Regions from separate parts of the Gordonia terrae genome, predicted to be linked through region 3. Evidence: riboswitches for the same ligand, from Rfam matches in the RefSeq annotation. Region 3 holds a riboswitch; each other region holds the start of a gene.
What was found. Region 3 has a riboswitch for thiamine pyrophosphate ahead of thiD (bifunctional hydroxymethylpyrimidine kinase/phosphomethylpyrimidine kinase). Riboswitches for the same ligand answer to the same signal wherever they lie in the genome.
Positions count from the first base shown of each region.

Region 1: another riboswitch for thiamine pyrophosphate. It lies ahead of thiO (glycine oxidase ThiO); the one in region 3 lies ahead of thiD (bifunctional hydroxymethylpyrimidine kinase/phosphomethylpyrimidine kinase).
Region 2: another riboswitch for thiamine pyrophosphate. It lies ahead of BCM27_RS19980 (TenA family protein); the one in region 3 lies ahead of thiD (bifunctional hydroxymethylpyrimidine kinase/phosphomethylpyrimidine kinase).

Region 1 is NZ_CP016594.1:5,129,443-5,139,811, forward strand. Features, by position in the region: gene BCM27_RS22720 (ABC transporter ATP-binding protein) at 1-620, opposite strand, end outside; gene thiG (thiazole synthase) at 630-1,487, opposite strand; gene thiS (sulfur carrier protein ThiS) at 1,480-1,680, opposite strand; gene thiO (glycine oxidase ThiO) at 1,677-2,741, opposite strand; TPP riboswitch at 2,736-2,846, opposite strand; gene thiE (thiamine phosphate synthase) at 2,894-3,619, shown strand; gene BCM27_RS22745 (hypothetical protein) at 3,943-4,326, shown strand; gene BCM27_RS22750 (NUDIX hydrolase) at 4,387-4,869, opposite strand; gene BCM27_RS22755 (hypothetical protein) at 5,221-6,672, shown strand; gene BCM27_RS22760 (glutamate ABC transporter substrate-binding protein) at 6,678-7,682, shown strand; gene BCM27_RS22765 (serine/threonine-protein kinase) at 7,688-10,267, shown strand; gene BCM27_RS22770 (HNH endonuclease signature motif containing protein) at 10,264-10,369, opposite strand, start outside.
Region 2 is NZ_CP016594.1:4,494,303-4,504,671, reverse strand. Features, by position in the region: gene BCM27_RS20015 (FAD-dependent oxidoreductase) at 1-1,247, shown strand, start outside; gene BCM27_RS20010 (glycosyltransferase family 4 protein) at 1,247-2,521, shown strand; gene BCM27_RS20005 (class I SAM-dependent methyltransferase) at 2,508-3,239, shown strand; gene BCM27_RS20000 (prenyltransferase/squalene oxidase repeat-containing protein) at 3,265-4,320, shown strand; gene BCM27_RS19995 (ABC transporter ATP-binding protein) at 4,340-5,161, opposite strand; gene BCM27_RS19990 (ABC transporter permease) at 5,158-5,949, opposite strand; gene BCM27_RS19985 (ABC transporter substrate-binding protein) at 5,924-6,961, opposite strand; gene BCM27_RS19980 (TenA family protein) at 6,946-7,656, opposite strand; TPP riboswitch at 7,644-7,739, opposite strand; gene BCM27_RS19975 (LLM class F420-dependent oxidoreductase) at 7,769-8,626, opposite strand; gene BCM27_RS19970 (TetR/AcrR family transcriptional regulator) at 8,740-9,348, opposite strand; gene BCM27_RS19965 (flavin-containing monooxygenase) at 9,543-10,369, shown strand, end outside.
Region 3 is NZ_CP016594.1:701,049-711,417, forward strand. Features, by position in the region: gene BCM27_RS03270 (dipeptide ABC transporter ATP-binding protein) at 1-120, shown strand, start outside; gene BCM27_RS03275 (ABC transporter family substrate-binding protein) at 117-1,769, shown strand; gene thiD (bifunctional hydroxymethylpyrimidine kinase/phosphomethylpyrimidine kinase) at 1,791-2,708, opposite strand; TPP riboswitch at 2,786-2,900, opposite strand; gene BCM27_RS03285 (GNAT family N-acetyltransferase) at 3,110-3,457, shown strand; gene BCM27_RS03290 ((2,3-dihydroxybenzoyl)adenylate synthase) at 3,471-5,129, opposite strand; gene BCM27_RS03295 (salicylate synthase) at 5,286-6,626, shown strand; gene BCM27_RS03300 (acyl carrier protein) at 6,672-6,920, shown strand; gene BCM27_RS03305 (acyl-CoA dehydrogenase family protein) at 6,935-8,116, shown strand; gene BCM27_RS03310 (wax ester/triacylglycerol synthase domain-containing protein) at 8,157-9,464, shown strand; gene BCM27_RS03315 (MTB12 C-terminal domain-containing protein) at 9,572-10,369, shown strand, end outside.

The DNA of each region.
Region 1 (10,369 bases), 1.3 Mb from region 3:
GCGATCAGCCGCCCCCGCCCGATGACGACGAGATGATCTGCGGTGAGCGACATCTCGGTGAGCAGATGACTCGACACCAGCACCGTTCGACCCTCGGCGGCAAGCTTGCGCATGAATCCGCGGATCCACACGATCCCCTCCGGATCGAGGCCGTTGACCGGCTCGTCGAACAACAGCGTGTGCGGGTCGCCGATAAGGGCACCCGCCAGCCCGAGTCGCTGCGACATGCCGAGCGAGAAGCCGCCCGCGCGTTTCTTGGCCACCGAGGTGAGCCCGACCGTCTCGAGCACCTCGTCCACCCGGGCGACCGGGATCTGGTTGCTCGCCGCCAGCCATCGCAGATGGGAACGCGCACTGCGGTTCGGGTGCACCCACCGGGCGTCGAGCAGCGCGCCGACCTGACGCAGCGGATGGTCGAGGTCGCGGTAGCGCTGACCGTTGATCGTGGCCGTACCCGAGGTCGGGCGATCGAGACCGAGCATCATGCGCATCGTGGTCGACTTGCCCGCACCGTTGGGCCCCAGGAAGCCGGTCACCCGTCCTGGCCCGACTTCGAAGGTGAGGTCGTCGACCGCGCGTTGACCGCCGAAGTCCTTCGTCAGATTCGCTACCCGCAACACGCCTCGACCTTAGCCGTCGAACCCGGAGCGGCCCGGTCCGTCATTCGGACGGCCTGTCGCGGGCGACCGTCGGCTCTGCTCCCGGCCGGGCGAGGACGCGTGGGCCCAGAAGCGCTTGGGGATCCGGCCCGCCCGCGCGGCCAGCCGACCCGCGATCACCGCATGCCGCATCGCCGTCGCCATCTGTTCGGGGTTCTCCGCGCGGGTCACCGCGGTGGCCAGAAGCACTCCGTCGCAACCGAGTTCCATCGCCAGGGCCGCGTCGCTCGCGGTACCGATGCCGGCGTCGAGGATGACCGGCAGCGGGTCGTCGAAGCGGGTGCGGCAGTCGTCGACGATCATCTCGATGTTGTGCGGGTTGAGGATTCCGAGGCCGGTCCCGATGGGCGAACCGAGGGGCATCACCGCGGCCACGCCGAGATCGGCGAGTCGTGCGGCCAGGACCGGGTCGTCATTCGTGTAGGCCAGGACGACGAAGCCGTCCGCGACCAGGGCGGCCGCCGCGTCGACGAGCTCGATGGCGTCGGGCATCAGAGTGCGCTCGTCGGCGACCACCTCGAGCTTGACCCAGTCGGTCTCGAACGCCTCGCGCGCCAACTGCGCGGTCAGCACCGCCTCGGCGGTGGTGTGGCACCCCGCCGTGTTCGGCAGGACCGCGATGTCGAGCCTCCGCAGCAGCTCGAAGACCCCGGTGCCGGAGGCGGCGTCGACGCGGCGGACCGCGACGGTGGTGAGTTCGGTGCCCGACGCGACCAGTGCGCGTTCCAGGGTCGCGAGATTCGACGCCCCCCCGGTGCCGGTGATGAGCCGAGACGAGAACTCGCGGCCGCCGATCCGCAACGGGTCGTGTGTCAGATGGTCAGCCACCCTGCACCGCCGTGACGATCTCGACGACGGCGCCATCGGTCATGGTGTGCCGGTCCCAGCGGCCGCGCGGGACGACCGCGCCGTCCACCGCGACCGCGATCCCACGATCCGGCAACCCGAGTCCGGCGACCACATCGCGCACCGAGGCGTCGGCATCGATGTCCACTGTCTCGCCGTTCACCGTGATACTCATTCCTCGACTCCTTCCAGGATCGACAGGACCCGCTCCGCGGTACCGGGAGCGAGGACGATCCCATTGCGTCCGTGCCCGGTCGCCACGACCGTGCGGGCGTCCACGCGGGTGACGAGCGGCAACCCGTCGGCGGTGCACGGCCGCAGGCCGGCCGCCGCTTCGGTCAGCTCATACGTCCGCAGCCCGGGCATCACCTCGATCGCGTCGGCCAGCAGGTCGGCGACCCCACCGGCCTGCGGCGTCCGGTCGGCCATCCCCGCCGCCTCGTACTGGGTGGCCCCGACGACGACCCCGTCCTCGCGCGGGACCACGTACACGGCGCGGCCGTGCAGGCGAGCCCGGACGACGTGGTCGGGCGGGGGCACGGACCACCGCGTGCGACGAAGCCGCAGGATCTCCCCCTTGGCCGGGTGCAGGTCGACGTCCGGCCACAGTGCCGCGGTGCCGAGTCCGGCGGCGAGCAGGACCTGCGCGTCAGGGCCCAGGTCGTCGACATCGGACAGGGACTCGAGGCGAGCGGAGACGAGTTCCACGCCGGCACTGGTGGCCGCGGCGCGCAGAGCCTCGAGCAGTCGACGGTTGTCCACCGACCATTCCCCGATCGCGCGGTAGCCACCGACGAGTCGCGAACTCAGTGACGGTTCCAGTGTTCGGATGTCGCGGCCGGTCACCGGCTGCAGCGCGGCATCAGTGCCGGGCTGACCGGACCAGACGAAGTCGGCGAGGTGCCGCAGATACTCGATGTCGGTGGCCGAGGCCGCGACGAAGAGCGAGTCGGTGGCGGTGACGACGGCCGGATCGTCGAGTCGTTTCACGAGCGCAGGCCAGCGGCGGACCGACTCGACCGACAGGGCGAGCGATGCCTCCTCGCCGGGGATCCCCTCGCCGAGCGAACCGAGCATGCCGCCCGCGACCCACGAGGCGCGCTCCTCGGTGCCGGCGTCGAGTACGCGAACCCGCCACCCGGCGTCGGCCGCGGCGAGCGCGCACGTCAACCCGATGACGCCGCCGCCCACGACCGTGAGCGGGCGGTGCGCAGGCTTCTGCTGAGGGGAATTCACGCTGGAATCACCTTCCTTCGCCGGAATGACCCGGATCAGGTTCGACGGTCAGCGGATGGGTCCGCACTCTCAGCCCGGCCGATCCGGGCTCCCGTGTGTTCGTGCGGTCCACCCTACGCCCGGGCCTCGGGCGTCCGGTTAGCCTGGTCGGCGTGACGACCCCGAACCCCACCACGTCAGCGTCCGCGGACTCCGGCCGCGCGGCGGACCGTTGTCGTCGGCTCTCCGCGGCCCGCCTCTACCTGTGCACCGACGCCCGGCGCGAACGCGGCGACCTCCTCGACTTCGTCGATGCCGCGCTCGCGGGCGGCGTCGACATCGTGCAGCTCCGTGACAAGAACTCACCGGGCGAACGCGAGTTCGGGACCCTCGAGGCGGGGGAGGAACTCGAGATCCTCGCCGGGTTGCGGGCCGTCGCCGATGCGCACGGCGCATTGCTGGCGGTCAACGACCGCGCCGACATCGCGGCGCTCTCCGGCGCCGATGTCCTGCACGTGGGACAGGGCGACCTCGCGCCGTCGGCGGCCCGCCGGATCATCGGCCCGGGGGTGATCATCGGCGCCTCGACCCACGACCCCGAGCAAGCCGCCGCCGCGATCGCCGACGAGGACGTCGACTACTTCTGCGTCGGCCCGTGCTGGACCACGCCCACCAAACCCGGCCGCGCCGCCGCCGGCCTCGACCTCGTCTCCGCCACTTCGGAAATGCTTTCGAGGACACCACAATCGACGAAGCCGTGGTTCGCCATCGGCGGCATCGACGCCGGCCGCGTCGGCGAGGTGACCGCGCTCGGGGCCAGGCGGATCGTCGTCGTCCGAGCCATCACCGCGGCCGCGGACCCGGCCGCCGCGGCCCGCGACCTCGCCGGGATGCTGTAGCGGCTCACCGCCGGCCTCGGGCAAACACGTTTGCCCGGTCGATACCTCGGGTCTATGGTGGACCGATCATGTTGTGCATCACGAGCGTTCTCGTAACCCGCCGCAGCGGGGTCTGAATCTGACCGACCCCCCGCTGCGGGTCGGTTGCGCTCTCCAGTCGGTCATCCGTTCTTCGACCGAAATCGGTTAATGAGATGCACCCACTTCATCTGTCCCATCCATCCTGTTCGTGGCATGAGTGCGGCGACCGCCGCGGTGACGATCTGTTCACCGAGCGGTACGGACGTCCGCTTCCCCCTGGAATGCACGAGGAGGCGACCGGGATGACCTGGCAGGAATTCACCGACGAATACTCCCGCGGCGGCGCGATCCGGCTCGGATCATGGTCGGTCGTGTCGTGTCCGGGCGACCTGGTCGAGTGCCGGGCGACGCTCGCGATCGCCGACCGCATCAGGTCGTGCAGCGCGGTCGCCGCCGGTCCGGTCGGCGCGATGACCTCGATCCTCCACGACGTCGGCGCCCCGGTTCAGATCGTCCGCCTGCATCAGCGGGTGGTCGACGGCGTGGTCACGACGTTCCTGCTGTGCGAGAACGACGGCCGCCAGGCGTGGGCCGCCGGCGAGGGTGCGAGCGGCGACGAGGCCAACGTCCACGCCCTGATCGCCGGCGCGAACCGTTTGCTGGATGTCGCAACCCCTGCTCCCTGAGGAGCGCCCGGAGCTTGCGGAGGGCGCGTCACGAAGGGTGTGACGGGTAGGGAGCGGGACTCAGCTCTGGGGGTCGAGCATCGCGATGCGCTCGCGAAGCGTGGGCCAGGCGAGCCCGAACGCCGGGTGCAGCGGCAGCTGGTCGACGCGCTTCTCGTCGACCCACCGCAGCTCGGTGGATTCGAAGTTGGCGACCGTGCGGACCGGCGAATCGGTCTCGGCGATCACGGTCGTGTAGGTCCATCCGCCGGGTGACTCGTGGGTGACGACGGCCGCGACGACGCGCAGGTCGTCGCCGGTGATACCGGCTTCTTCCTCGGCTTCGCGAATCGCCGTGTCGACGGCGCCTTCGTGCGAGTCGCGCGCGCCGCCGGGCAGCGCCCATGTCCCGCCCTGGTGCGACCAGGCGGCGCGATGCTGGAGGAGCACACCGGTCGATCCCTCCGGCAACGGCGCCCGCAGCAGCAGACCTGCCGCGCCGTGGATACCCCAATATCGTGAACCGTCGGGATCGATCACCCAGCCGTCGCCGTCGCCGCGCACCACGCCTCCTCGCAACCCGATCGCGTCGACCGGGTGCCTCCACCGTAAGTGAGACGCGCGCCACCTGCCAGGGAGTCCGCGCAGCGCTTGCGGATCCCGGGTGGCGAACCCTGAGGCGACCCGGTTGCACGCACTGCGAGCCGAACGGTCGAGGTCGGCGACGCGGGGCCGGTCGAGCCCGAAGGAACCCCGCCCGATGGCATAGGGTGAAACACGCACGACCCGGTGAACGATGACCCAGATGACACAACACCTGGCGTTGATCGCCCGGTCACGCGAATCCGGAACGGGGAACCGGTGACCGTACGACCGCACCGGAGACGATCCAGCGTTCGAGAAGGGATCAGGTAGGTGACCGGCGACGCGTCCTCCGTGCGGACGGCGCTGACGCGTGGCGGTCGCACGATCCGACCGGCGCAATCCTCACCCCCGATCCGACAGGTGCTCGCCGACCGGCGCGAACTCGTCGCCACGGCCCGGGAACGCGCCCAGTCGCCCTTCCAGACCCTCCGGCACTTCGCGGTCACCACCCCCGGCAAACTCATCATCATCTGCGGCATCCTGGCGCTCGGCTGTCTGAGCACCGGGCTGTACGCGTCGACGGTTCTCGAGGACCGCACCCAGACCCTGCAGCGCCTCATCGATCGGACCGAACCGCTCGCCGAGGCCGCACAGGTCCTCTACAGCTCGCTGTCGATCGCCGACGCCTCCGCGAACGCCGCCTTCATCTCGGGCGGTCTCGAGACCCCCGAGTTGCGGCAGCGCTACTCCGACGCGCTCGCGACGGCATCGTCGTCGTTGATCCTGGCGACCGGTACGTCCAGCGAACCCGGTTCCGGCATGGCGTCGGACCGGGCGGAGCAAGCCGTCAGCGCCGACCTCGAGACCCTCTCCACGTCGATCCCGGTGTACAGCGGTCTCATCGAGACGGCGCGAACCAACAACCGGCTCGGCAACCCGGTCGGCTCGGCGTACCTCGGCCAGGCGTCGTCGATGATGCAGGACGAGATCCTCCCGGCCGCACAGCGCCTGTACGAGCGGCGGTCGATGGCCATCGCCGATCCCCAACACACGCTCACCCGCCCGCCCTGGACTGTGTACGCGCCACTGTTGTTCCTGCTCGCCGCGCTGGTGCTGACCTCGCGTTACCTCGCGCGCCGAACCCGCCGCCGGTTCAACCTCGGGATCGTCGCGGCCATCTTCGCCCTCAGCATCGGGACGCTGTGGCTGCTCGCCTCCGGCCTGATGTCGGTGGCGGCGACCAGCGACGCCCGCACCGAGGGCGCCGACCCGCTCCGCGACCTGACCGCTGCCCGCATCCTCACCCAACAGGCCCGGTCGGCCGAGACGCTGTCGCTGATCCGCCGCGGCGACCAGGGCGGACTCGAACGCAGCTTCTCCGCGGCGACCAGCGAGATCGGCAACATCGTCGACGACGTGCGCGGCGGAACCGAGGACGGCGACAGTGCGGTCACCGCCGAGCAGCTGGACACGGTGACCGCGGCGCTGACGGAGTGGAAGCGCACCGACGCCGCCGTCCGCCGCTACATCCAGACCGGGAACTTCGGGCTCGCGCGGCTGCACACCGTCGGCGACGGGCCGGACAGTTCCGCGCGCGCCTACACCGCGGTCGACACCGCGCTGGTCGACGCGATCACCACCGCCCGGAACTCGTTCCGCGACGACATCAACACCGCGCAGCGCGTCCTCGGGTTCACCGGCACCGGCATCCTGCTGCTCACCGTCTTCGCCGGTGTCGCGATCGTGGGCGGTCTCATCCCCCGGATCCGGGAGTACCGATGACGACCATGCCCGCACCTCGTATCGCCTCACGTCACCGCCTGCTGACCATCGCGGTCCTGCTCGCCCTCACCGGCCTCGTCGCCACGGGATGTGTGCGGTTTCCCGCACCCGAATCACCTCCGCCCACGGCCACCGCCGGACCGCCGGTTCTGCCCGGCGTCCAGGTCGACGTGCCCGTCGAGCCCCTGCCGAGTTCCGAGGCGTGCAACGCGACCCTGACCCTGCGTCCGCCCGCCCAGATGCCGCTCCCGCGCCAGATGCCGCCGAACTCGACGATGGCCGGGATCCTCGAACGCGGACGGCTCATCGTCGGCCTCGACATCGGCTCCAACCTGTTCAGCTTCCGCGACCCGATCACCGGCGACATCCAGGGCTTCGACGTCGACATCGCGCACGAGATCGCCGGCGCCATCTTCGGCGACGACCGTCGCGTCGAGTTCCAGGTCCTGAGCTCCGCCCAGCGGATCGACGCCCTGCGGGACATGACGGTCGACGTGGTGATCAAGACGATGAGCATCACGTGCGACCGGTTGCGCGACATCAGCTTCTCGGCTCCCTATTACGTTGCCTCGCAGCGCATTCTGTCGTTCCGGAATTCGAATGTCACCGGACCGGCGCAGCTGGCGGACAAGCGTGTCTGCGCGGCGCGCGGGACGACCTCGATCGGCCGCATCCAGGCCATCCAGCCCCGCGCCACCATCGTCAGCACGACGACCTGGGCCGACTGCCTGGTGCTGATGCAACAGGGGCAGATCGACGCGGCGACCACCGACGACGCCATCCTCGCGGGTCTGGCCGCACAGGACCCGTGGTTGCGGGTCGTCGGCCCCAGCCTCGGGGAGGAGTTCTACGGCGTCGGAATCCCGAAGGGCCAGGACGACATGATCCGGTTCGTCAACGGGGTCCTCGAGCGCATCCGCGTGACCGGTCGCTGGCAGGAGATCCGCGACCGGTGGTTGTCCATCCTCGACAGCGGGTACGGCGCGCCCCAGCCGTACTACCGGGACTGATGCCCATGGACGGCGCAGCGCGCAACGATCACGACACCGACGATGTCCGCCACGATCAGGCGGGCGACGATCGGGGCGAGGACGATCGGGGCGGGGACCTCGGCACCCAGCGCGTCTCGCTCGACGCGCTTCTCGGCGAGGACGAGGTCGGGCAGGACGAGGTCGGGCAGGACGAGGTCGGCGAGGTCGGCACCCAGAAGGCCGACCTCGCGGCGCTGACCGCCGGCTCCGACGACACGACCGATCCGCGGCCCGGTCGGCGCACCGACCCCGATGTCGGAACACAGGCTGTCGCACCGGTGTTCACCGTCGGGGTGGACCCCGACGATCGGACCGACCGCGTCGTGCGGTCCCGTCCGGCCGTGCCCCATCCGGAGCCCGACTCGGGTCCGCTCGGCCGGCGACTCGTGCCGCGGCGCCGTCCTCCGGTGCACGAACGCCGGCTCGGCAGCGGCCTGGTCGAGATGCCGAAGATCACCGACATCGAACCCGAGGACGCCGTCATCGACGACCCGGTGATCGCCGACAACAAGCGGTTCTGCTGGCGCTGCGGCAAACCGGTCGGCCGCGTCGAGGGCGAGGGCGCCGGTCCGCCGACCGGTGATTGCGGGAACTGCGGCGCGCGATACTCGTTCGTTCCCGGTCTCGCTCCCGGCACGCTGGTCGCCGACCAGTACGAGATCGCCGGTGCGATCGCCCACGGCGGCCTGGGCTGGATCTACCTGGCCATCGACCGCAATGTGAGCGATCGGCCCGTCGTCCTCAAAGGCCTGCTGAACTCCTCGGATTCGGAGGCGCAGCGCGTCGCGGTCGCCGAGCGGCAGTTCCTGGCCTCGGTGAATCATCCCGGGATCGTCAAGATCTACAACTTCGTCGAGCACGTCGACGACGATGACCGCTTCGGCTACATCGTGATGGAGTACATCGGCGGTCAGACGCTCAAGCAGATCACCGCAGGCGACCCGGACAACTCGTTGCTCTCGGTCGAGCAGGGTCTGGCCTACATCCTGGAAGTGCTTCTCGCCGTGGGCTACCTGCACTCGGTCGGCCTGGTCTACAACGACGTCAAGCCCGAGAACATCATGGTCGGCAGTGACGAGGTGAAGCTGATCGATCTCGGTGCCGTCTCCCCGATCAACGGTTACGGTCACCTCTACGGCACGCCCGGGTTCCAGGCGCCGGAGATCGTCAAGACCGGACCGCAGATCGCGACCGACATCTACAGCATCGGACGTACCCTCGCAGTGCTCACCGTGCCGATGGAGATGCGCCACGGGCGCTACGTCGACGGCCTGCCCACCGCGTCGAAAACGCCGCTGTTCCGGAACAATCCGTCGTATTACCGCCTCTTGCAGCGCGCCACCGCACCCGATCCGGCCGACCGCTTCGTCTCCGCGGAGGAGATGAGCACGCAGGTGCTGAACGTGTTGCGCGAGACCGTCGCCGTGCACACCGGCGTTCCGCGTCCCGCGCTGTCCACGGTGTTCACCCCGCAACGTTCGACGTTCGGCACCGACCTCATGCTCGCGCCCGTCGACGGCTTCTTCGACCCCGATCAGGCGGCGTTCTACGACCCGGTGGACATCGCCAACGCGCTGCCCGTCCCACTGGTCAACCCGCTCGACCCGGCCGCGAGCCTGCTCACCTCGGCGGCGCTGTCGGATCCGCGCCAGACCCTCGACTCCATCAACACCGCCCGCGCAGAGGGTTTCGCGTCGCTCTTCGGCGGCCGACCGGTCAAGAACGCCCACCCCTCTCGGGAGATCGATCTCGCCGAGGCACGCGCTCATCTGCAACTCGATGACGTCGACACCGCGCTCGCCCTTCTGCAGGAAGTCCGGGCCCACCACGGTGATTCGTGGCGGGTCGAGTGGTACATGGGCATCTGCGCGCTGATGAACGACGAGCCCGAACTCGCCTACGAGCGCTTCGACGAGGTCCTCGGCGCGATGCCCGGCGAGGTCGCACCGAAGCTCGCCGTCGCCGGCACGGCCGAACTCATCGGCCGCTGGCTGGCCGACGAGAAGGGCCCCGCGAAGTCCGCAGAGAAGATCGCCAAGCTGTATGACGTTGCGCAGCACCACTATCACGATCTGTGGCTCACGGACCACAGCATCGTGACCGCCGCCTTCGGACTGGCCCGGCTCGCGGTGGCCGCCGGTGACATCGACGCCGCCATCCAGCCGCTCGACGAGGTGCCGGCCACCAGTCGCCACTTCAACACCGCACGAGCGACGGCGATCATCGCGCTCGTCCACGGCCGGCCCACCACGCAGGTGACCCGTGAGCAGATCGTCGAGGCGGCCCGGCGTCTCGAGCAGATCCCGGACACCGAACCACGTAAGGCCCGGATGCTGCTGATCGTGTTGGGTACCGCGCTGGGCTGGATCCACGACAACCCCGAGGATGCCGCACAGGACAAAGAACCCTCGACGTTGCTCGGATTCCCGTTCACCGAGTACGGGATTCGCACCGGCACCGAGCGCTCGCTACGTCAGCTGGCCCGTCTGACCCGCACCAACCGAGCACACCGGTTCATGCTGGTCGACCTCGCCAACTATGTCCGACCGAACACGTTGTTCTAGGGCGTTTCGAAAGGCGTCCCGGTTGCGTTGCACACGAGCGGTTCTTGCCTGAGGAGATCCTCGAGGTGCGCCTCGACCGGCGTTGGACGTCGGCGACGCATG
Region 2 (10,369 bases), 1.9 Mb from region 3:
TGCGCGCCGGGGTCGCACCCGACCACAGTGCCACCAAGGGAGTCGAGAAGACCTTCGCCTCGGTCGCGGCGAAGAAGAACTTCTCCTACTACCTCAATGTCGAGGTCGGCAAGCACATCAGCCATGACGAACTCGTGGCGCGGTACCACGCGGTCATCTATGCGGTGGGCGCCTCGACCGACAAACGGCTGGGCATCGAGGGCGAGGATCTGTCCAACTCGGTCGCCGCGACGCAGTTCGTCGCCTGGTACAACGGCCATCCCGACTTCGCCGACCTCGCCGTCGATCTGTCCGGCGACCGGGCGGTCGTCGTCGGCAACGGCAACGTCGCGCTCGACGTCGCGCGGATCCTGGTCACCGATCCCGACGAGCTCGCCAAGACCGACATCGCCGATCACGCGCTCGCGACACTGCGGGAGTCGAACATCTCCGAGGTCGTCCTCCTGGGTCGCCGTGGCATCGCGCAAGCGGCCTACACCAACAGCGAGTTCCTGGCTCTCGGCGACGTCGAGGGTGTGGATGTGATCATCGATCCCGACGAGCTGGTCCTCGATCCGGCCACCGAGGCGGCACTGTCCGACGACACGCTCGACTCAACCATCGCCACCAAGATCCGACTCGCCCGCGAATTCGCCGAGCGCCCGCAGACCGAGGGCAACAAGCGCATCGTGTTCCGGTTCCTCACCTCTCCGGTCGAAATTGCCGGGGACGGCGAAGTGGCTACGCTTACGTGCGTGCGCAATGCCTACTCCGACGCGACCGGGAAAGTTGCGGTGACACCCACCGACGAGCGTTTCGACCTCGAGACCGGCCTGGTCCTGCGGGCCATCGGTTACCGCGGCGTGCCCGTCACCGACCTGCCGTTCGACGAGGGACACGGCGTCGTCCCCAACACCGAGGGACGCGTCCAGACCGCCGCCGGTGGTGACGTGATGCCGGGCCTCTATGTGACGGGTTGGATCAAACGCGGAGCAACGGGGGGTATCGGCATGAACCGCATCTGTGGCCAGGAGACCGCGCAGGCCGTCATCGCCGACTTCGTCGCCGCGGCCTTCGACGATCCGTCGACCTCCCGGGACGACGTCGCCGCCCTGGTGGCCGATCGCGGCGCCAACCGCATCGATCTCACCGGGTGGAAGGCGATCGACGCCGCTGAGAAGTCCGCGGGCAAGGCCGCCGGCCGGGTCCGCGCGAAGTTCGTCAATGTCGCCGAGTTCGAGGCGGCTGCCACCGCCGGAGCTCAGTGATGCGGATCGCACTGCTGTCCTACCGCAGCAAGCCCCACTGCGGCGGACAGGGCGTCTACGTCCGTCATCTGTCCCGCGAACTCGCCCTCCTCGGCCACAGCGTCGAGATCTTCTCGGGGCAGCCCTATCCCGAGCTCGACCAGGTCGCGATCGACGCCGGCGTCACCGTCACCAAGGTGCCGAGCCTGGGCCTCTACGACGAGCCGGATCCGTTTCGCACGCCTCGCCCGGGCGAATACCGCGACTGGATCGACGTTCTCGAGGTGGGCTCGATGTGGACGGCGAGCTTCGGCGAACCGCTGACGTTCAGCCTCCGAGTGGCCAGGCTCCTCAAGGAGAGGCGCGACGACTTCGACATCGTCCACGACAACCAGTGTCTCGGTTACGGATTGCTCGACATCCAGAAGGCGGGCTTCCCGCTGATCGCGACGATCCATCACCCCATCACGCGCGACCGCACGCTCGCGGTGAAGGCGGCAAAGGGATGGCGAAAGATCAGCGCGTGGCGGTGGCATTCGTTCCTGCGTATGCAGGGTCGGGTCTCGCGGCGGATTCCGGAGCTGCTCACCGTTTCCCGGAGCAGTGAGGTCGACATCCGCAAGGCGTTCGACATCCCGTCGGGTCGCATCACGACGATCCCGTTGGGCGTCGACACCGAGATCTTCACGCCGGCCGCAACCCGGGTGCCCGGTCGCATCGTGTGCGTCGCCAGTGCCGATGCGCCGTTGAAGGGGGTGTCGTACCTGTTGGAGGCGGTTGCGAAGCTGTCCTCCGAGCGGGACGTCGAATTGGTACTGGTGTCCAAGTTGGACCCGAACGGCCCGTCCGCGAAGATGATCGACGATCTGGCGATCGCCGACCGCGTCTCGGTGGTGTCCGGACTCGAGGACGAGGAGATCGCCGGTCTGCTCGCCTCGGCCGAGGTCGCGTGTGTGCCCTCGCTCTACGAGGGTTTCTCCCTACCCGCGGTCGAGGCGATGAGTTGCGGTACACCGCTGGTCGCCACCCGGGCGGGCGCGATCCCGGAGGTCGTCGGAACCGCCGAAGAGGCCGCACTGTTGGTGCCGCCGAGGGATTCCGGGCGCCTCGCGCAGGCGATCGGCCGTCTGCTCGACGACGCGGACCTGCGGGCACGTCTCGGCGACGGCGGCCGTCGTCGAGCCGAGGAGAACTACAGCTGGGCAGCGGTGGCCGCGAAGACGGCGGCTCACTATGAAACCGTGTTCGCCGGACACCGGCGGGCAACAGAAGGGACGACGAGTGCTCACAGTTGATTTCGACCGGCTTGGCGTTGGACCGGGCACCAAGGCGATCGACATCGGGGCGGGGCAGGGTAGGCACTCGTTCGAGATGTTCCGTCGCGGCGCCGAGGTCATCGCCTTCGACATGTCCGAGAGCGACATGTCGGACGTCGGCGAGATGTTCGACGCGATGATGGCCGAGGGGCACGTGCCGGCATCGGCCAAGGCCCGCGCCGAGGTCGGGGACGCGCTCCGGCTTCCCTACTCGGACAACAGCTTCGATGTGGTCCTGATGAGCGAGATCCTCGAGCACATCCCGACCGACGAAGGCGCGATCACCGAGATGGTGCGTGTCCTGAAGCCGGGGGGAGTCGCCGCGGTCACCGTGCCGCGCTACTGGCCGGAGAAGGTGTGCTGGGCCCTGTCCGACGAGTACCACGAGGTCGAGGGCGGGCACGTCCGCATCTACAAGGCATCCGAACTCGCGGGCAAGCTGCAGCGCGCCGGACTCGAGGTCACCGGCACGGACCACGCGCACGCACTGCACGCACCGTACTGGTGGCTGAAATGTGCTGTGGGCGTTGAGAACAAGGACAATGTCCTGGTGAAGGGTTATCACCAGCTGCTCGTCTGGGACATGATGAGCAAGCCGTGGCTCACCCGCGTCGGGGAGCAGGTGCTCAACCCGCTCATCGGCAAGTCGGTGGCCCTGTACCTGCGCAAGCCCGAGACCGCCACCGCGTCTTCATGACGAGGCCCTCCAGGAAGGGAGTCGCATGACGACCGCTCCGGCGGTCCCCGGTGTGGTCACGGGTGAGCAGATGCACGCCACCGGCGCCGCGATCGTCGGCATGCAGGAGGAGTCGGGGGCGCTGCCCTGGTTCCCCGGCGGGCAGACCGATCCGTGGGATCACATCGAATCGGCGATGGCGCTGTCGGTCACGGGTTTTCACGCCGAGGCCGAGGCCGCCTACGACTGGTCGCGACGTAAGCAGCGCGACGACGGGTCCTGGCCGATCCGTACGGTCTGCGGCAAGGTCGAGGACGCCGGGACCGACAGCAACTTCTGCGCGTACATCGCGGTCGGGGTGTGGCACCACTACCTGATCACCGGTGACGACGCGTTCCTGCAGAAGATGTGGCCGGTCGTCTGGTCGGCAATCGACTGTGTCCTGCGTTTCCAGCGGGAGGACGGGGCGTTTCGCTGGGGTGGCGACCACCGCACCGGAGCGATGTTCGGCGAGGCCCTGATCACCGGCAACGCCAGCATCTTCCAGGCTCTGGACTGTGCGATACGCATCGCGGGCGAGATGGACCAGCCCGACGAGACCTGGACAGCCGCACACAGCCTGCTCGGGGATGCCATCCGGTCCGATGTCGGGCGCGAGGAGTGGCAGATCTTCACCCCGCCGTCCGAGCATTCGATGGACTGGTACTATCCGATCCTCGGCGGAGCAGTGCGGGGTCGCGAAGGTCAGGAACTGATCGCTCGCCGCTGGGAACAGTTCGTCGTCCCCGGCAAGGGTGTCCGATGCGTGGACCATCGGCCCTGGGTGACCGGTGCCGAGACCTGTGAGCTGGCCCTTGCTCTGGACTCGCTCGGCGACACCGCCGACGCCATCGAGCTCATCGCCTCGATCCAACACCTCCGTGATCCAGACGGATCGTATTGGACCGGGCTGGTGTTCGCCGACGGCAAGCGCTGGCCGGTCGAGAAGAGTTGCTGGACTTCGGCCGCCGTCGTCCTCGCGGCCGACGCGGTGAGCCGGACGAGCGTCGCGAACGGGATCTTCCGGGATGTCCGTCAGCGTCTGGTCGCACCGACACCCTGACCGGTGACCCGGCGGGCGGTCATTCCGCGAGCGTCGAGCCCGAGTCGCTCTGCTCGGCAAGGGCGCGCCGGGCCTCGTCGTGCAGCACTGCTCGCAGATCCTTCTCGAGCGCAACGAATTCCGGTGAGGTGAGGACCGCGAGTTCCCGCGGCCGCGGGAGCTCGACGCGCGCTTGGCGGACGACGGTCGCCGGTCGGGCGGACAACGCGATGACCCGGTCCGAGAGGTAGATGGCCTCACGGATGTCGTGGGTGATCATCAGCACCGTCCACCGGTAGCGTTGCCAGACCGACTGCAGCCACGACTGCATCTCCGTCCGGGTCAACGAGTCCAGGGCGCCGAACGGTTCGTCGAGCAGCAGCAGATCGCGGTTCTGCACGACCGTGCGGAGCAGGGCGGCCCGCTGTCGCATCCCCCCGGACAGCTGAGACGGGCGCGCGTCCTCGAACCCGGACAACCCGAAGGTGGGGAAGAGCTCCGCCGCCCGGCGACGGGCATCGGCTGCCGGCACACCCTGTACCTGCAGGCCGAGGATCGTGTTGTCGAGGATCGTGCGCCAGGGGAACAGCAGATCCTTCTGCGGCATGTACGCGCAGTGTCCGGCGATCGCGGCGTCGCCGCCGACGGTGACGCTGCCGGAGTCGGGTACGTCGAGCCCGGCGAGCATGCTGAAGATGGTGCTCTTGCCGCAGCCACTCGGTCCGATGACGGAGACGAACTCGCCGGGCTCCGCCGTGAACGAGACCGCGTCGAGCACGTGACGCGGAGGTTGCTCGCGGCCGCTCCGGGGGAAGGATTTCGTCAGCCGGTCCACGACGAGCCGGCGAGCGTCGTCGGTCATGAGGGCTCGGTCTTCTCGGCGCGAGCCCACGGCACGACGACGCGTTCGATTGCGAATGTCAGCAGATACAGCCCGACGCTGATGACGGCCGTCACCAGCACGGCCGCGAGCACGAGGTCGGTGCGGAACGAGTTCTTCTGGAGGCTCATGTAGATGCCGAGCCCCTGGCTGGCGCCGACGTACTCGGCGAACACGGCACCCACCACCGCGTAGGTGATGCCGATCCGCAGCGCCGTGAAGAACCGGGGGAGCGCGGACGGCAGGCGCACGTAGCGGAAGATCTGCCGGCGGGTGGCGCCCATGCTCCGCAGGAGTGCGCCGGCCTCGCGATCGGCGGCCGCGAACCCCTCGATCAACCCGATCGCCATCGGGAAGAAGGTGACAAGGGCGATGACGAGGACCTTCGGGAGCACGCCGAAGCCGAACCAGATGATCATCAGCGGGGCGATCGCGATGATCGGCAATGTCTGCGACGCGACGAACAGGGGCACGAAGGCTCGCCGCAGGGTGGGGGAGAAGTCGACGATGATCGCCAGTACCCATGCCAGGACCAGTGACACCGCGAAGCCGATCAGGGTGACCTGAAGCGTCGCCCCGGCGTGCACCCCGATCTCGTCCCGATGCGCCCACCCCTGTGCCGCGACCCGGGACGGCGACGGCAGCAGTTGCGGTCGGACCCCGCTGAGGTCGACATAGACCTGCCAGGCCGCGACGAGTACCACCACCGCCACGATCGCGGGCGCGGCCCGCCGGAGGCCGGTGCTAGCGAGACGCGTCGAGGTAATCATTGGTGAAGTAGGTCGACCAGTCCGGCTCGGTCGTGAGCGCGGACCCGTCCGGACCCGTGAGAAGCCCACTGCGGTAGAGGAACCCGGAGTTCCCGGCCCACTGCTCGAGCGTCTGCCCGCCCACCCGGCCGTTCGCGTCTTTCATGTACTGGGCGGCAAGCATCCGCTGGCTCTCGACGACCAGCTTCTCATCGTTGAACGCGCCCGGATTGGCGGCGATGAGGTCGCGGGCGGCGGCATCCGGGTCATCGGCCGCAGCCTGGTAGCCGCGTTGCAGTGCCCGTACGAACGTCGCCGCACGCTCCGGGTTCTCGTTCAGCCAGTCCTCGTTGGCGTCGACGACGATCGCGTAGGCCTCCGGGAAACCGAAGTCCGTATAGTGGAAATACCTCATCGGCGTTCCGTGGTGCTCGGCCTCGATGCCCTCCCAGGCGAGATACGAGACGGTGAAGTCCGCCTTCCCGGAATAGACGGCCTCGTATGCGGAGGTGCCGAGGGTGACCGAGGTGAATTCACCTGTGCCGCCGTCGTTTCGGATCACCCGCTTGAGTGTCTCCACCTCACCGGGGTCACCGAACCCGGCATAGGTCTTGCCGTCGAGGTCCTTCGGGCTCGTGATGTCGTCGCGGTCGGCGCGGACACCGATACCTGTCGCCCACCGCTGCAGTGGTGCCAGCACGGAGATCGTGTGCGCGCCCGATGCCCGAGAGAAGGTGGACGAACTGTGGGTGCTGATCCCGAATTCGGCGTTCCCCGCGTCCACGACGGTGTCGACGGAGGTGTTGTTGTAGGGCAGGATCTCGACGTCCAGGCCGGACTCGGCGAAGTATCCGCGCTGTTGCGCCACGAAAAGGCCCGTGTGATTGGTGTTCGGGGTCCAGTCGAGCGCGAACCGGATGGTGTTGTCGGAGGCGGTGTCCGACCCGCACGCGGTGGCCGTCGACAACACCGCGACGGTGGCAACGAGGCAGGCCAGGACGCGGCGCACGCGGCCGGTCATGCGGCGGGCCATGCGTAGGGGTTCAGCGCGGTGTCCCAGAACATGAGCTCATACCGGGTGGCGATGGTGAACGCCGCGGACATCGCAGCCTGTTCCGGCGCGCCGGCCGACGCCGCGGCCGCATCCACCAGTTCCCTTGCCCGGGCGGCGGATTCCTGGAACTCCGGGGCGTCGTAGGTGGTCACCCACTGGGCATACGGGTGCTTCGGGTCGGCGGCGAGGACCTCGGCGGCGCTCGCCGCCAGTCCACGGCCGACGTCGGCGTAGATCCAGAAGCAGGGCAGCGCCGCGGCGGCGCCGACCGCGTACGACTCGGTCGCTGCGGTGGCGATCAGGTAGGACACATAGGCCAGGCACGCGGTCGACGGCTCGGGCTCACCCTGCCGCGGCGGCAACTGGCCGCCCCCGAGCAGGTCGCCGTGCAGGGCGACCTCGACGGTGGCCGCCGTCGACGACGAGTCCGCCCAGAACGCCGCGGTCTGCGGATCGGGCGACTTCGACGCCAGGATCGCGAGCGCTTTCGAGTACCCGGCCAGGTACAGCGAGTCCTGCTCCAGGTAGGTGCGGAACACCTCGAGGGGCAGCGTGCCGTCTCCGAGGCGGTGCAGGAATTCGAGATCGTCGATCGACGCTCGCAGAGCTGTCGTCTGTTCCCACAGGTGGTCGGTGAAGCGGCCGGGATCCGGCGTGTGCGCATGCAAAGACATGACATCCCTTCGTCAGCATTACCTGGACAGGTTCTCGGGTCTCATCTCAGCCCCGCAGTCGCGGAGCACCCCGTGTCAGAACGCAACCAGGCTAGCAGAGGGATTCGGGCCTCTACACGACTGCCGGAGCGATACCCAACTTTCCCGCGAGTTTCACGAGATACCCGGTCGCGCGCTCCACCGAGTCGTCGGGCAGGCCGTACAGCACTGTCGTGACACCGATCTCGCGCCACTTCTCGAGTTTCTCGGGAACCGGTCGGAAGTCGAGGACGACGATCTCGGGATCGCCGGTGCGGCCCGCGTCGGCCCAGATCTGCTTGAGCAGCGACACCGAACCCTCGATGTCCTCCTCGCCCGGGGTGGTGATCCAGCCGTCCGCGCTGCGCGCGATCCACTTGAAGTTCTTCTCGTTGCCCGCCGCACCCACCTGGACCGGGATGTGCGCCTGGGTCGACTTGGGCCACGCCCAGCTGGGACCGAATTGCACGAATTCGCCGTCGTATTCGGCTTCTTCCTCCGACCACAGCGTCGACATCGCCTCGAGGTACTCGCGCAGCATGGTGCGCCGGCGCTTCGGCGGCACGTTGTGGTCCGCGAGTTCGTCGAGATTCCAGCCGAATCCGACGCCGAGGGTCACCCGTCCGTTCGAGAGGTGATCGAGGGTCGCGATGGTCTTGGCCAGCGTGATCGGATCCGATTGCACCGGAAGGGCGACCGCCGTGGCCAGACGGATGCGTTCGGTGACCGCGGCGGCGGCGGCCAGCGATGTCCACGGGTCGAGCGTGCGCATGTACCGCTCGTCGGGCAGGGTCTCGTCACCGGTGCGCGGGTGCGCCGCGTCGCGCCTGGTGGGGATGTGCCCGTGTTCGGGAACGTAGTAGGAAGCGAATCCCGCGTCCTCGATGAGTGGGGCGAGGACGTGCGGCTTCAATCCGCGATCACTGGTGAACTGCACTATCCCGAAATCCATGGTGCCCTCCGACGGCGTCGTTCGGCCGCCCGGGGCGGCCGGACGGTTGACTGGACACCAGTCTAGGTGATCGGCGTCACTCAGACCAGAGGAGGACCGGGGCTCGGACGCGGTCAGTGGCGTGGATCGGTGCGGAACCCGGGGAGGATGAAGACCTCGAGGTGTCGTCGGACCTGGGATGCGTCGTCGATGTCGACGGTCTCACCCGGCGACGTACCCAGGCTGATCAGCACGCGGGCAACCCATTCGGACACCTCGCGCAGGTCATGACCCGGATGGATCTCGCCCCGGTGCGCGGCGTGCTCGACGAACGGGAACCAGAACGCGGCGAGGTCGGGGACGAGCTTGACGACGCCCACGCCGGCGCATTCGGCGAACTCGGTCGGTTCGTCGGTGCGCAGCCGCATGAGCAGGGTTCCGGGGTCGTCGTACGCGCCGCGGCCGATCCGCACACCGGCAGTGAGCCGGCCCGCGAAGTCGTCGATCCCGTCGAGTTCGGCGCGTGCGTCCCGCCAGAAGGACTCGGTGAGGCGCACGATGGTGGCACCGATCATGGACGGTTTGTCGGGATAGTGCCGATAGAGCCACGCGCGCGAGACCCCGGCCGTCTCGGCCACCTGCTGCATCGTCGTCGCGCGAATCCCCTTGTCGGCGAGCAGCTTCTCCGTCGCATCGAGTAGGCGGTCCTGGACCGTGGTGGTCGGGGCTTCGGTCACGGACACTCCTGCGGTCACGGTCTGCGCGCATTGCTGCGTACTCGTCGGCGGTTCCGGCGAACGGACGACGGCGTCGTAGACAGTTCGCGGATTCTGTGTACACGATACGTCGCATCGTGTAGACACAAACCAGAATGTGTCTACACGCATGACCGAGACCCATACGACCGAACCAACGACGTGTCCGACGAGGGGGCAGTGTGCCTTTACCAACCACCGCGATCATCGGGGCCGGCATCAGCGGTCTGACCGCAGGCAAGATGCTCACCGATTACGGCGTTCCGTACACATGCTTCGAGAGTTCCGACCGGGTCGGCGGGAACTGGGCGTTCGGCAATCCGAACGGCCACAGCAGCGCATACCGCTCGTTGCACATCGACACCTCCAAGCACCAACTGTCGTTCCGGGACTTCCCGATGCCCGACGAGTACCCGGACTTCCCGCACCACACCCAGGTGAAGGCCTATCTCGACTCGTACGCGGAGGCCTTCGACCTCTACTCGTCGATCGAGTTCACCAACGGCATCGAACACGCGACCCGACTCGACGGCGGCGGCTGGGAACTGCAGACCCAGCAGGGCGAGCGACGCCGGTTCGATCTGCTCGTCGTCGCCAACGGGCACCACTGGGACCCCCGGTGGCCGGACTTCCCGGGCGAGTTCGACGGCATCGAGATGCACGCCCATCACTACATCGACCCGCGCACCCCGCACGACTTCATGGGCAAGCGCATCCTGGTGGTCGGACTCGGCAACAGCGCGGCCGACATCGCCGTCGAGCTGTCGTCGAAGGCACTGGACAACAAGCTGACCCTGTCCACGCGGTCGGGTGCATGGATCGTCCCGAAGTACTTCGGCGGCAAGCCGGCCGACAAGTACTACCGGTCGACGCCGTACCTGCCCACGTCGTGGCAGCGGAAGTTCGTCCAGGTCATGCAACCGGTGACGGCAGGGCGTCCCGAGGACTACGGACTACCGACGCCCAATCACAAGTTCTTCGAAGCGCATCCGACCCAGTCGGTCGAGCT
Region 3 (10,369 bases):
CGCGAACGCTGCCGCTCGGTCGTCCCCCGATTGCGGACGACCGAGCAGGATCCGCACACCGATCACCGAGCGGCCTGCCACTTCGTGGAGCTCGACCCCGGCCCGGGGGGATCGACGTGAGACACTTCTGGATCCTGCTGTCGGTGGTGGTGATCGCGGTCGGGTCCGTCGCGGGATGCGGTGCCGCGCTCGACACGTCAGCGGTGACCACCGACGGCGCGTCGCTGAATCCGCAGCCGCGCGAGAACCTCCGCGACGGGGGCAGTCTCACGACCGCCATCACCGAGGTGTCCGCCCAGTGGAACACCTTCCACGCCGACGCTTCGGCCTACACCCTGGCGCTGTGGCGGTGGTACAACCCGAATCTGGCCTACTTCTCACCGGACGGCGAGTATTCGCCCAACCCCGACTACCTCACCGATGTCCGCACCGAGACCGTCGACGGCGACACCGTGGTCACCTACACCATCAATCCGCGGGCGTTCTTCAACGACGGGACGCCCATCGACTATCGGGCCTTCGTCGAGACCTGGCGGACCAGTAGGGGAATCGACGACCGATACATCGTGAGTTCGACCGACGGGTACAGCCAGATCGGCTCGGTCACCCGGGGGATCGACGACCGGCAGGCGGTCGTGCGGTTCGACGGCGTGTATGCGTGGCCGGACGGTCTGTTCAATCTGGTGCTTCATCCGAAGGCGACTTCCCCGGACACCTACAACAAGGGATACGTCACGAACCCGCACCCCGAATGGGGAGCCGGGCCGTACACGATCGCGTCCTACGATCCGAACGCGGGAACGGTTGTGTTCGAGCGCAATCCGAAATGGTGGGGCAAGCCGGGCAAACTCGACCGGCGGGTGTTCCGGCAGCTCGAGTCGCAGGCCGCACTCAACGCCTTCCAGAACGGTGAGATCGACGTCGCCGGAGTGGCGGCGAAGGATGCCCGTGCCCGCGTGCTGACCATGAACGGCATCGACATCCGGACGGCTGCCTCGCCTCAGCAGGCCCTGCTCGCGCTCAACCTGGACGCCCCGATCCTCGCCGATCGGACCGTGCGCGAGGCGGTGATGACGGCGATCGACCGAGAAACACTGGCGCGCATCCGGTTCACCGGTCTCAACTACACCGAGGAACTTCCCGGATCGCTGTCGCTGTATCCGTTCCAACCCGGCTATCGGGACAACCTGGCCGGTGTGGTCTCCTACGACCCGGATCGCGCCTCGGGTCTGCTCGACCAGGCGGGGTGGCGCATCGGGGACGACGGCATCCGGACCCAGGACGGAGCGCGGCTGTCACTGACACTGCCGAATGTCGGCGACGACACCACCAGCGCCAACCTGTCACGCGCCCTGCAGGCGATCCTGGGCAAGGTCGGCATCGACCTCGTCGTGACCCAACGACCGTCATCGGACTTCTCGAAGGTCGTGGTGAACAAGGAGTTCGACCTGTTCATGATGGGCTTCTCCTCGAGCGATCCGTTCGGGATGGCCTATTTCTGTCAGGTCTGGTGCAGCGACTCGCAGTTCAACCCCGCGGGCGCGGGGACACCCGAGCTGGACGCGCAGATCGAGGCCATGTCGCAGATCGGGGACCCGACAGCACAGATAGCCGCCGGGAACCGGGTCGAACACGAGGCGTTCCAGCAGTTCTCGAACCTGCCACTGTTCAACGGTCCCGCCATGGTGGCGGTGAAGGAAGGGCTGGCGAACTACGGGGCGGGTCAGTTCTACATCGGCCCGATCGAGGACATCGGCTGGGAGAAATGACGGGAGCGACCGGACGGTCGGCTAGTCCGCGGGCCCCGCGCTCAGTCGCCACAACGGATTGACCGGGCCGTGGCCGGCACCCAGCGGATAGGCGGCGGCCAGGCAGCGCGTGACCCAACCCTTTCCGAAGCCGACCGCCTCGGGGACCGGGTAGCCGTGTGCGAGGGCGCTCGCGATCGCCGCGGCGAGGGTGTCGCCCGCGCCGTGGTCATGCGGGGTGTCGATCCGCTCATGACTGAGTTCGATGAACTGGTCACCGTCGTAGAGCAGGTCCGGGGACCGATCCGACGTCCGCAGGTGCCCGCCCTTGACCAGGGCCCACCGCGGCCCGAGATCGAGCAGTGCCCTGGCGGCATCGCGCTGCGAATCGGCGTCGGTGACCTCGATCCCGGTGATCAAGCGGACCTCGTCCAGATTGGGTGTCACGACCGTGGCGAGGGGGAACAGCTTGTGACGCAACGTGTCGAGCGCGGAGTCGGCGAGCAGCTGGTTTCCGTGCATCGATGCGCACACCGGGTCGACCACCAGCGGGACGGATGCATCGCGGCCGATGCCGCTCGCGCCGCACTGCTCGACGATGGCCTCGATGATCGGTGCCGACGCGAGCATGCCGGTCTTCGCCGCGGCGACACCGATGTCACCGGCGACGGAGTCGATCTGCGCCGCCACGGTCTGCGGGGAGATCTCTTCGAAACCGCTGACACCCAGCGAGTTCTGGACGGTCACCGCAGTCACCGCGACACACCCGTGCACCCCGAGCAGGGCGAAGGTGCGCATGTCGGCCTGGATTCCCGCACCACCGCCCGAATCCGATCCGGCGATGGTCAGGACCCGAACGGGAGCAGAACCGGGCTGTGCAACAGGGAGTTCCACGAAACCCTCGTCGAGCGTGCGTCGATGTCCGTCGACTGTGCGTTGTTCTGCGTCGACTGTGCGCATCACTTCTCGCCAACCGTCTCGAGGGACAGGGATCCGGAATCGGCGGGTGCGCTGCTGTCGTATGTGGCGGATACAGGTGTACCCATGGCTCAACTCCCTACGCCGGCATTACCCGGACAGGTTCGAGCGGTCGGCGACCGCCCGTCGCCATCTCAGCCCTCGGTCATCGTGAGAGCCCCCGCGGTGTGTAGTTGTCGTGCGTCCGCAACCCTACATCGCCCGACGAGACGGGCGGGCAGGGTGCGGCGAACCGTATCGATATGCGACAAACGAGCCATGGGGTCGGCAGTTACGGTTCCGTAAGGTACCGTGTGACCCGGATCACAGGCGGGTGTCATGTCGAGTCAGGGCGGCGCGCGCCGGTGGTCCGATGTCCGTGATCACGAGGTGAGGAGGGTCGGGTGCTCCGCAAGCATCGTCAGCGACCACCACAGTCGGCGAAGTCGATTCTGCAACAGATCTCGCAGGTGGTACACAACCCCGACCGCGACCGATTCGAACTCTGGGTGGCCGGCGATCTGGTCGGCGTTCTCGGCTACACGACCGAGACGGCCGACGGTCAGACGACCATCACCGTGCTGCACACCGTGCTCTACGACGAGTACAGCGGACACGGTCTCGCCACCCGGCTCACCCGCACCGTCGTGCACTACACCCGCGAACAGGGCGCCCGGCTGCGTCCGGTGTGCACGTTCACCAAGCGCTACCTCGACAGCCATCCCGGGATCGTCACCCTCGCTCCGGTGTGAGGGGTGCGCCGGCTCAGTCGGCGAGCAGGGTCTCGCGCAGCACCTTCTTGTCGATCTTGCCGACCGCGGTCACCGGGAGGGTGGTCACGATCCGCACCGCGTCGGGCAGTTTGAACGAGGCGAGTCCGCGCTCGGCGAGGAACGTGCGGATGGTCGCGAGCTCCAGCGGCTGGGCCGGGGGGTGCTCATGCGAGAGCACCACGGCGGCGCAGATCTTCTCCCCGAGTGCGTCGTCGGGTAGGCCGACCACCGCCACCTGTCGGACCGAGTCGTGGGCGAGGAGGTTCTCCTCGACGTCGTCGGCAGCGACGTTCTCGCCGGCTCGGACGATGGTGTCCTTGATGCGGCCGGTCACCGCGAGGTGGCCCGACGGCAGCCTCGTCACCTTGTCGCCGGAGCGATAGAAACCGTCCGGCGTGAAGGACTTCTCGTTGTGGGCTGCGGCCCGGTAGTAACCGCGGATCGTGTACGGCCCACGCACCAGGAGTTCACCTTCCGTGCCATCGGGGACGTCGTCGCCGTCCTCGTCGACCACGCGCACCTCGTCGAGCTCCGACATCGGCGAACCCTGCACCTGGTGAACAAGCTCGCGCGGTTCATCGAGACGGGTGTAGCAGATCAGACCCTCGGCCATCCCGAACACCTGCTGCGCGACGGGGCCGAGTGCGGCGTCGAGGGCGACGGCGTCGGGCTGGGCCAACTTGGCGCCGCCGACCTGCAGCAGGCGCAGCGAGCTGATGTCGGCGGGTTCCCACTCGGTCGCCGCGCACCAGAGTTGCGCGAGGGCGGGGACGAGCGAGGTCACCGTGATGCGGTGTCGCTCGATCAGGTCGAAGGTGTTGTCCGGGCTGGGGTTGTCGGCGAAGACGATGTGCCCGCCGACGCCGACCACGCCGAGGATGCCCGGGCAGCTCAACGGGAAGTTGTGTGCTGCGGGCAGCGCGACGAGGTAGGTGTCGTCGGCGGTTAGGCCGGCGATGCCCGCCGACAGTCGCGCGTTGAGGTCATAGTCGTCGTGGGTGCGGGCGATCAGTTTCGGCAGGCCGGTGGTTCCCCCCGAGACCAGGAACAGCGCAGGCAGGCCGGGGTCGGGGCCGTCGGGGAGCGCGGTCGCGGCGGGGTCGGCGTCGGGCAGCGCCGCGAACCGGCCGGGATCGCCGGAGATGAAGACCTGCGCGACGTCGGGCACCCGCGACTGCAGTTCGGCCGCGAGGTCGCGGAAGTCGAACCCCCGGCGGTCGTCCTCACCGATGTAGGCGACCGCCCCCGAGCCGGTCGCGAGATGGGCGATCTCGGTGATCCGATGCGCCGGCAGTGTCATCACCGGCACGACACCCGCGCGTAGGAGGCCGAACAGGGTCACGGCGAAGTCGAGGGAGTTGTTGAGCTGCAGGACGACCCGTTGGGCGGGCCGCAGACCGGCGTCGACGAAACCGGCGGCCCGGCGCAGGGTGGCGGCGCGGAACTCGGCGTAGGTGAGCGTTCGCGGACCGTCGGCGGAGGCGTCGGTCACCGCCGGCGCATCGGGGGAGCGCTCGGCCGCGACGTCGAGGGCCGCGAACAGCGGGCGGCCGAGGAACACACCCGCGTCCCGGTATCGCTGGGCCTGTGCATCGGTGTGGGGGGAGAAACCGTCGAGCAGATCGGTCACGTGGTCGAGGTGCGTCGGCATGAGTTCATTCAAACACAGCCAGGATAGGGTAACCTTACCGGTCGATGCGGGACGGTGGGCCCGCTCTCGACCGTGGGGGGTTGTTTGATTAGGCTGCCCTAAGCTTCCCTATGATCATCGGTGCTTGAGTGCATCACGACCGGAGGAACGAAGGACATGTCGCTGACAACCGAATCGCACGCCGCGCAGTTCGTCGACCTGCTCGCGCCCGCCTCGCCGCTGGGTGAGTCCGATGCTGCGCGGATCACGGCCGCCTGGGCGGGTTCCGGCGAGTTCGGCGATCATGTCGTCTACGAGCGCGACCGGCGATGGACCTTCGCGGCCGGGGTGCGTGCTCGTGTGGTCGTGACGCGGAGCGAGGTCATCGTCGACGATCAGGGTGACCGGACGACGACGCCGTGGCGCGGCGACCCCGCCGACGCGCTCGCTGCCGCGACCGCTTCGTTGTCGATCCCGGACTGGCGCGTCTACGGCTGGGTCGGCTTCGACTTCTGCGCGCCCTATCACGGCATCCTCGACCGCGTCCCGGAGGACACCGTCCTGGCGCACCTCATCGTCCCCGAGTTCGAGGTGACCGTCGATGCCGAGGGCGTCGACACCGGCGCCGTCGACGCCGATCGTGCCCGTCGTCTTCTCGAGATCGCCTCGCAGGCAACTGTTTCGGCAGAGTCGCGACCGGTGGATGTCCAGGCGGACCCCGACGACTACCGGGGGCGGGTGGCGACTGCGGTCGCCGAGATCGAAGCCGGCCGGTATCAGAAGGTGATCCTCTCCCGCGCCGTCGACATCCCGTTCGACGTGGACATCCCCGCGACCTACGCGCGCGGCCGGGCCGACAACAATCCCGCCCGCAGCTATCTGCTCTCGCTCGGCGACCTCCAGGCCGCCGGATTCAGCCCCGAGCTCGTCGTCGCGGTGCATGACGACCGGACGGTGGTCACCGAACCGCTCGCCGGGACAAGGGCTTTCGGTATCTCGGCGGATCAGGACGCGGCGGCGCGCGCCGACCTCCTCTCCGATGCGAAGGAGATCGCCGAGCACGCCATGTCGGTGCGGGCATGCTTCGACGAGATCTCGTCGATCGCAGCGGACGACACCACCGCGGTGAGCGAGTTCATGGAGGTCCGCGAACGAGGCAGCGTCCAGCACCTGGCCTCGACCGTCCGCGGCACCCTCGCTGCTCACGAATCACCCTGGCGTGCACTCGAAGTCGTCTTCCCGTCGATCACCGCGTCGGGGATCCCCAAGACCCCGGCGGTGGAGGCGATCGACCGCCTCGAGCCGCGGCGTCGTGGCCTGTACTCCGGCGCCATCCTCACCGCGGCATCGACGGGCGAACTCGAGGCCACCCTTGCGCTGCGCACCATCTTCTCCTCCGGAGACGGCGCGTGGCTGCGTGCCGGCGCCGGGATCGTCGCGCAGTCCACGCCGGAGCGCGAGTTCACCGAGACCTGCGAAAAACTCGGCAGCGTCGCCCCGTACGTGGTCCCGCGCTGATCACCCGATACTTTCGACCGAACACCCCATCTCAGGAGTCACCACATGTCCGACCACATCACCGAAGCCCTGCGCGGCATCCTCGAAGAAGACCTCGACCTCTCGCTGGGAGACGTCAGCCGCGACGCGAAGCTGATCGACGACCTGGGACTGGATTCGGTGGCGTTCGCCATCGGTGTGGTGGCGATCGAGGAGCGGCTCGGCGTGAAGCTGTCCGAGCGGGAGCTCTTCGAGTCCAAGACCGTCGGTGACCTCGAAGACCTCATCCGGTCGAAGGCCGGCACCCCGGCCTGAGACGGAGAGTCGACATGAGTGTGGACACACCGGTGCAGACGTACGCCGAATTGCTCGACGCCGCGTTCGACGAGCGGGTGACGTCGTGGACGGCGCAGGCCGAACAGGATCACCGGTTCCCGCGGCCCCTTCTCGAGCACCTCGGCTCCGAAGGTGTCTTCGTCCGTAAGTGGGAGGACCGCAAGTTCACCGACCTCCACGATCATTTCGCGCTCGGCGCCCACCTCGGCGCGCTCGGCTCCGCGGCGATCGGGGTGGGGGTGAGCCTGCACGACTCGGCGATCGCCATCCTCCGCCGCTTCGGCCGCAACGACTACCTCAAGGACCTCGCCCAGCGTGCGCTGACCGCCGAGACCGTGCTCTGCATCGGGGCCTCCGAAGAGCAGGGCGGCTCGGATCTGCAGAACTCCGAGACCCGGATCTTCCCGGAGAACGACGGCTTCCGCGTCGTCGGACACAAGAAGTTCGTGTCGCTCTCGCCGATCGCGGATCACGTGTTCGTGGTCTGCCGTGGCGTCGACGACGGTCCTGATCTGGGCGGCAACGTGGCCCTCGCCGCGGTGCCGATCGAGTCGGTCACGGTGGGTGAGCCGTACCAGAAGCTGGGCGCCGGGCCGCTCGACACCGCCCCGGTCACGATCGATGCCTGGATCCCGGAAGAGGCGCTGATCGCGCGGCCGGGGACCGGCCTGGCCATCATCAGCTGGGGGCTGGCGCACGAGCGGTACTCGGTGGCCGCCCAGATCGCCGCCGCCTGCGAGGTCATGATCGGGGTGACGCTCGCCCGGATGATGGAGCGCACCCAGTTCGGCAAGAAGCTCTACGACCACCAGGCGCTGCGCCTGCGCGTGGCGGACCTGCAGGCCAGGGTCGACGTTCTGCGGTACGCACTCGCCGGCGTCGCCGCCGAGGGCAAGATCAACCTGCGCACCGCCGCGGCGCTGAAGGCGACGGCCGCCAATCTCGGTGAGGAGGTCGCGTCGGAGTGCCTGCACATCTTCGGCGGGATCGGTTACCTCGAGACCGAGACCCCGATCGGCCGGTGGTGGCGGGACATGAAGCTGGCCCGCGTCGGGGGCGGCACCGATGAGGTGCTGTGGGAACTCGTCGCGGCAGCGATGAAGCCCGACACCGAGCGTTACCAGGCCATGTTCATCGATTCGGAGCTACACCGGCCGGGCTCGTCCGCGTCCTGAGAAGCATCCGAACATCCACTCCCACCCAGGCGGTCCTCCCATGAACAGCCCAGCCGGCCAGGCCCCGGTCGACGCACGCGTCACCGAACTCGCGCCTCCCGACCACACCTACCTGCACATGGACAAGGCCGGTGCGCCGATGCACTGGTCGATGATCCTGCAGCTCGAGGGCGGCGGCGACGTGCTCGGCCTCGATGCGGTGCGGGAGCGGGTCCGCGAACGATCCGGGCTGTTCGAGATCTTTCGGCTGGGAATCCGTAACGGGCGCTGGCGCAAGCCCGAGGTGGTGCTCGCCGACGACAGCTGGGACGCCGGCGAGCACGTGACCGAACTGGGGTTCACCGACCGGGCGCACCTGCAACGTCGGGTGGCGAAGCTCCTCGAGTCGCCACTGCCTCGCCCGCGCCCGTTCTGGGACATCACGCTGTTCACTCCGTCGGCCGGCGCCGAGGGCGTCGGGCAGTGGGTCCTGCTGCGGGTACACCACAGCGTTTCCGACGGCATCGCGGGCGCGGCGTTCGCCGCACTCCTCGCCGACGGCGAACCCGAGGACCTGGCCGAGTTCGAGCGGTTCGCGACCAGCCCTCGATTCCGGATCAGCGGCATCGATCCCGAGGAACTCGCCGAGGCGAAGGCCGCCTACGGTGATCAGCACGCGGCCGGCGGTGGCAAGAAGCGGGCCTGGCCGGCGCTCACCAAGTCGGGCGAGCGGGAGTACGCACTCGTCGATGCCTCGACCCGAGACCTGCGCAAGGCGGCCAAACGCAACGATGCGACGGTCCACGAGTTCCTGCTCGCCGCCATCGGACGGGCGATCAGCCTCAACCCGCCGACGAGTCCACAGGCGGACGTCGTCCGCGTGACCCTGCCCGTGACCCTCGACGACGGATTCCGCCACACCGGTAACGCGGTGTCCGTGGCGCTCCTCAACCTGCTTGGCAACGAGCCCGATCTCACACGCCAGATCGACCGCGCGCGAAGCGAACTCGAGACGATCGCGAGACGGAAGCCGGAGCTGTACCTGGCCGCGGCCGACGACCTGCCGCGCGCACCGCTGTGGGGTCTGCAGCGCGCGATCGTGAACGCGTCGATGTCCCACATGCACCCCGACATCCACATCGGCATCAACCCCGGCTTCTCCCGGGTGCGGTCGGTGCTGGGGCAGTCGATCGTCACCCTGACGCCGCTGTCGCCGCTCGCGGGCTACTCGCTGTCGGTGACGACGTTGATCCTCGGACACACCACGACGTTCGGCGTCGTGACCGATGCGCAGGCACTGCCCGGTTACGCCGACCGCTTCGTGGCGACGCTCGGTGAAGTACTGCGGGAGGCCCTCCCGTCGACCTGACGGGGGTGCAAGCTTAGGCTTGCCTTGTCATCCGATGTCCGAGGGCTGCAAGATACAGGTGGCCGTCGGCTCGGCGGGGGCGAAGACATACACGGAGAAAGATCAACATGAGCAACGACGTCAACTACCAGGACCCGTCGGCGGTCGACTACCAATCCGGGGTCGATTACCGCGAACCGGATGCGGGTTCGTCGCGTCGGTCGGGCGGGGTCAGCATCCCGACCGTGCTGGCGTCGGCAGGCGTCGCCGCCATCATCTCCGCGATCGTCGTGACGATCGGCGTGGTGGGCATCGTGGTGAGCGAGCGTAACGATTCCGCCACCGCCGCCCAGCCGACCGTCGTCAACCTCGGTGCCGCGCAGACGGCGCTGCCCCAGCAGGGCATCGCGGGCCAGCAGCCGGGCGCGGTCCCGGGCCAGCCCGCACCCGCCGGGGCGCCGGCCGCCGGAGCGCCCGCAGCGGCCCCGACGGAGAACGTGCCCGAAGGCGGCGGCGCGATCGGCGGACCGGTCGGCCCTCCCGGTGAGGGAGCTGGTCAGGCCCCGGCACCGGCGCCGGCACCGGGCACCACGGCCGCGCCGCAGCAGACCGTGGCCGCCGGGCCCACTGCGCTGACCCCGGGACAGCTCAACACCAAGGTCCGGATCGTCATGAACTCCAACGGCAGCCGCGCCGCCCGGGCCGCCGAACTCGAAGGCGGTGAGCGTGCGCTCCGCCAGATCGACCTCGTCGCCCGTGCGATCACGACCTACGGCAACGTCGGGCTGAGTTACCAGATGGTCGGGCCGGTCCAGGTCAGTGGCAACACGCTGACCGCGCCGCTGCAGATCAGCGTGGTCGGCCGCGGAAGCCAGAACCGGTCGATGACGTTCGTGTGGAGCGGCAACAAGTGGAAGCTGTCCAAC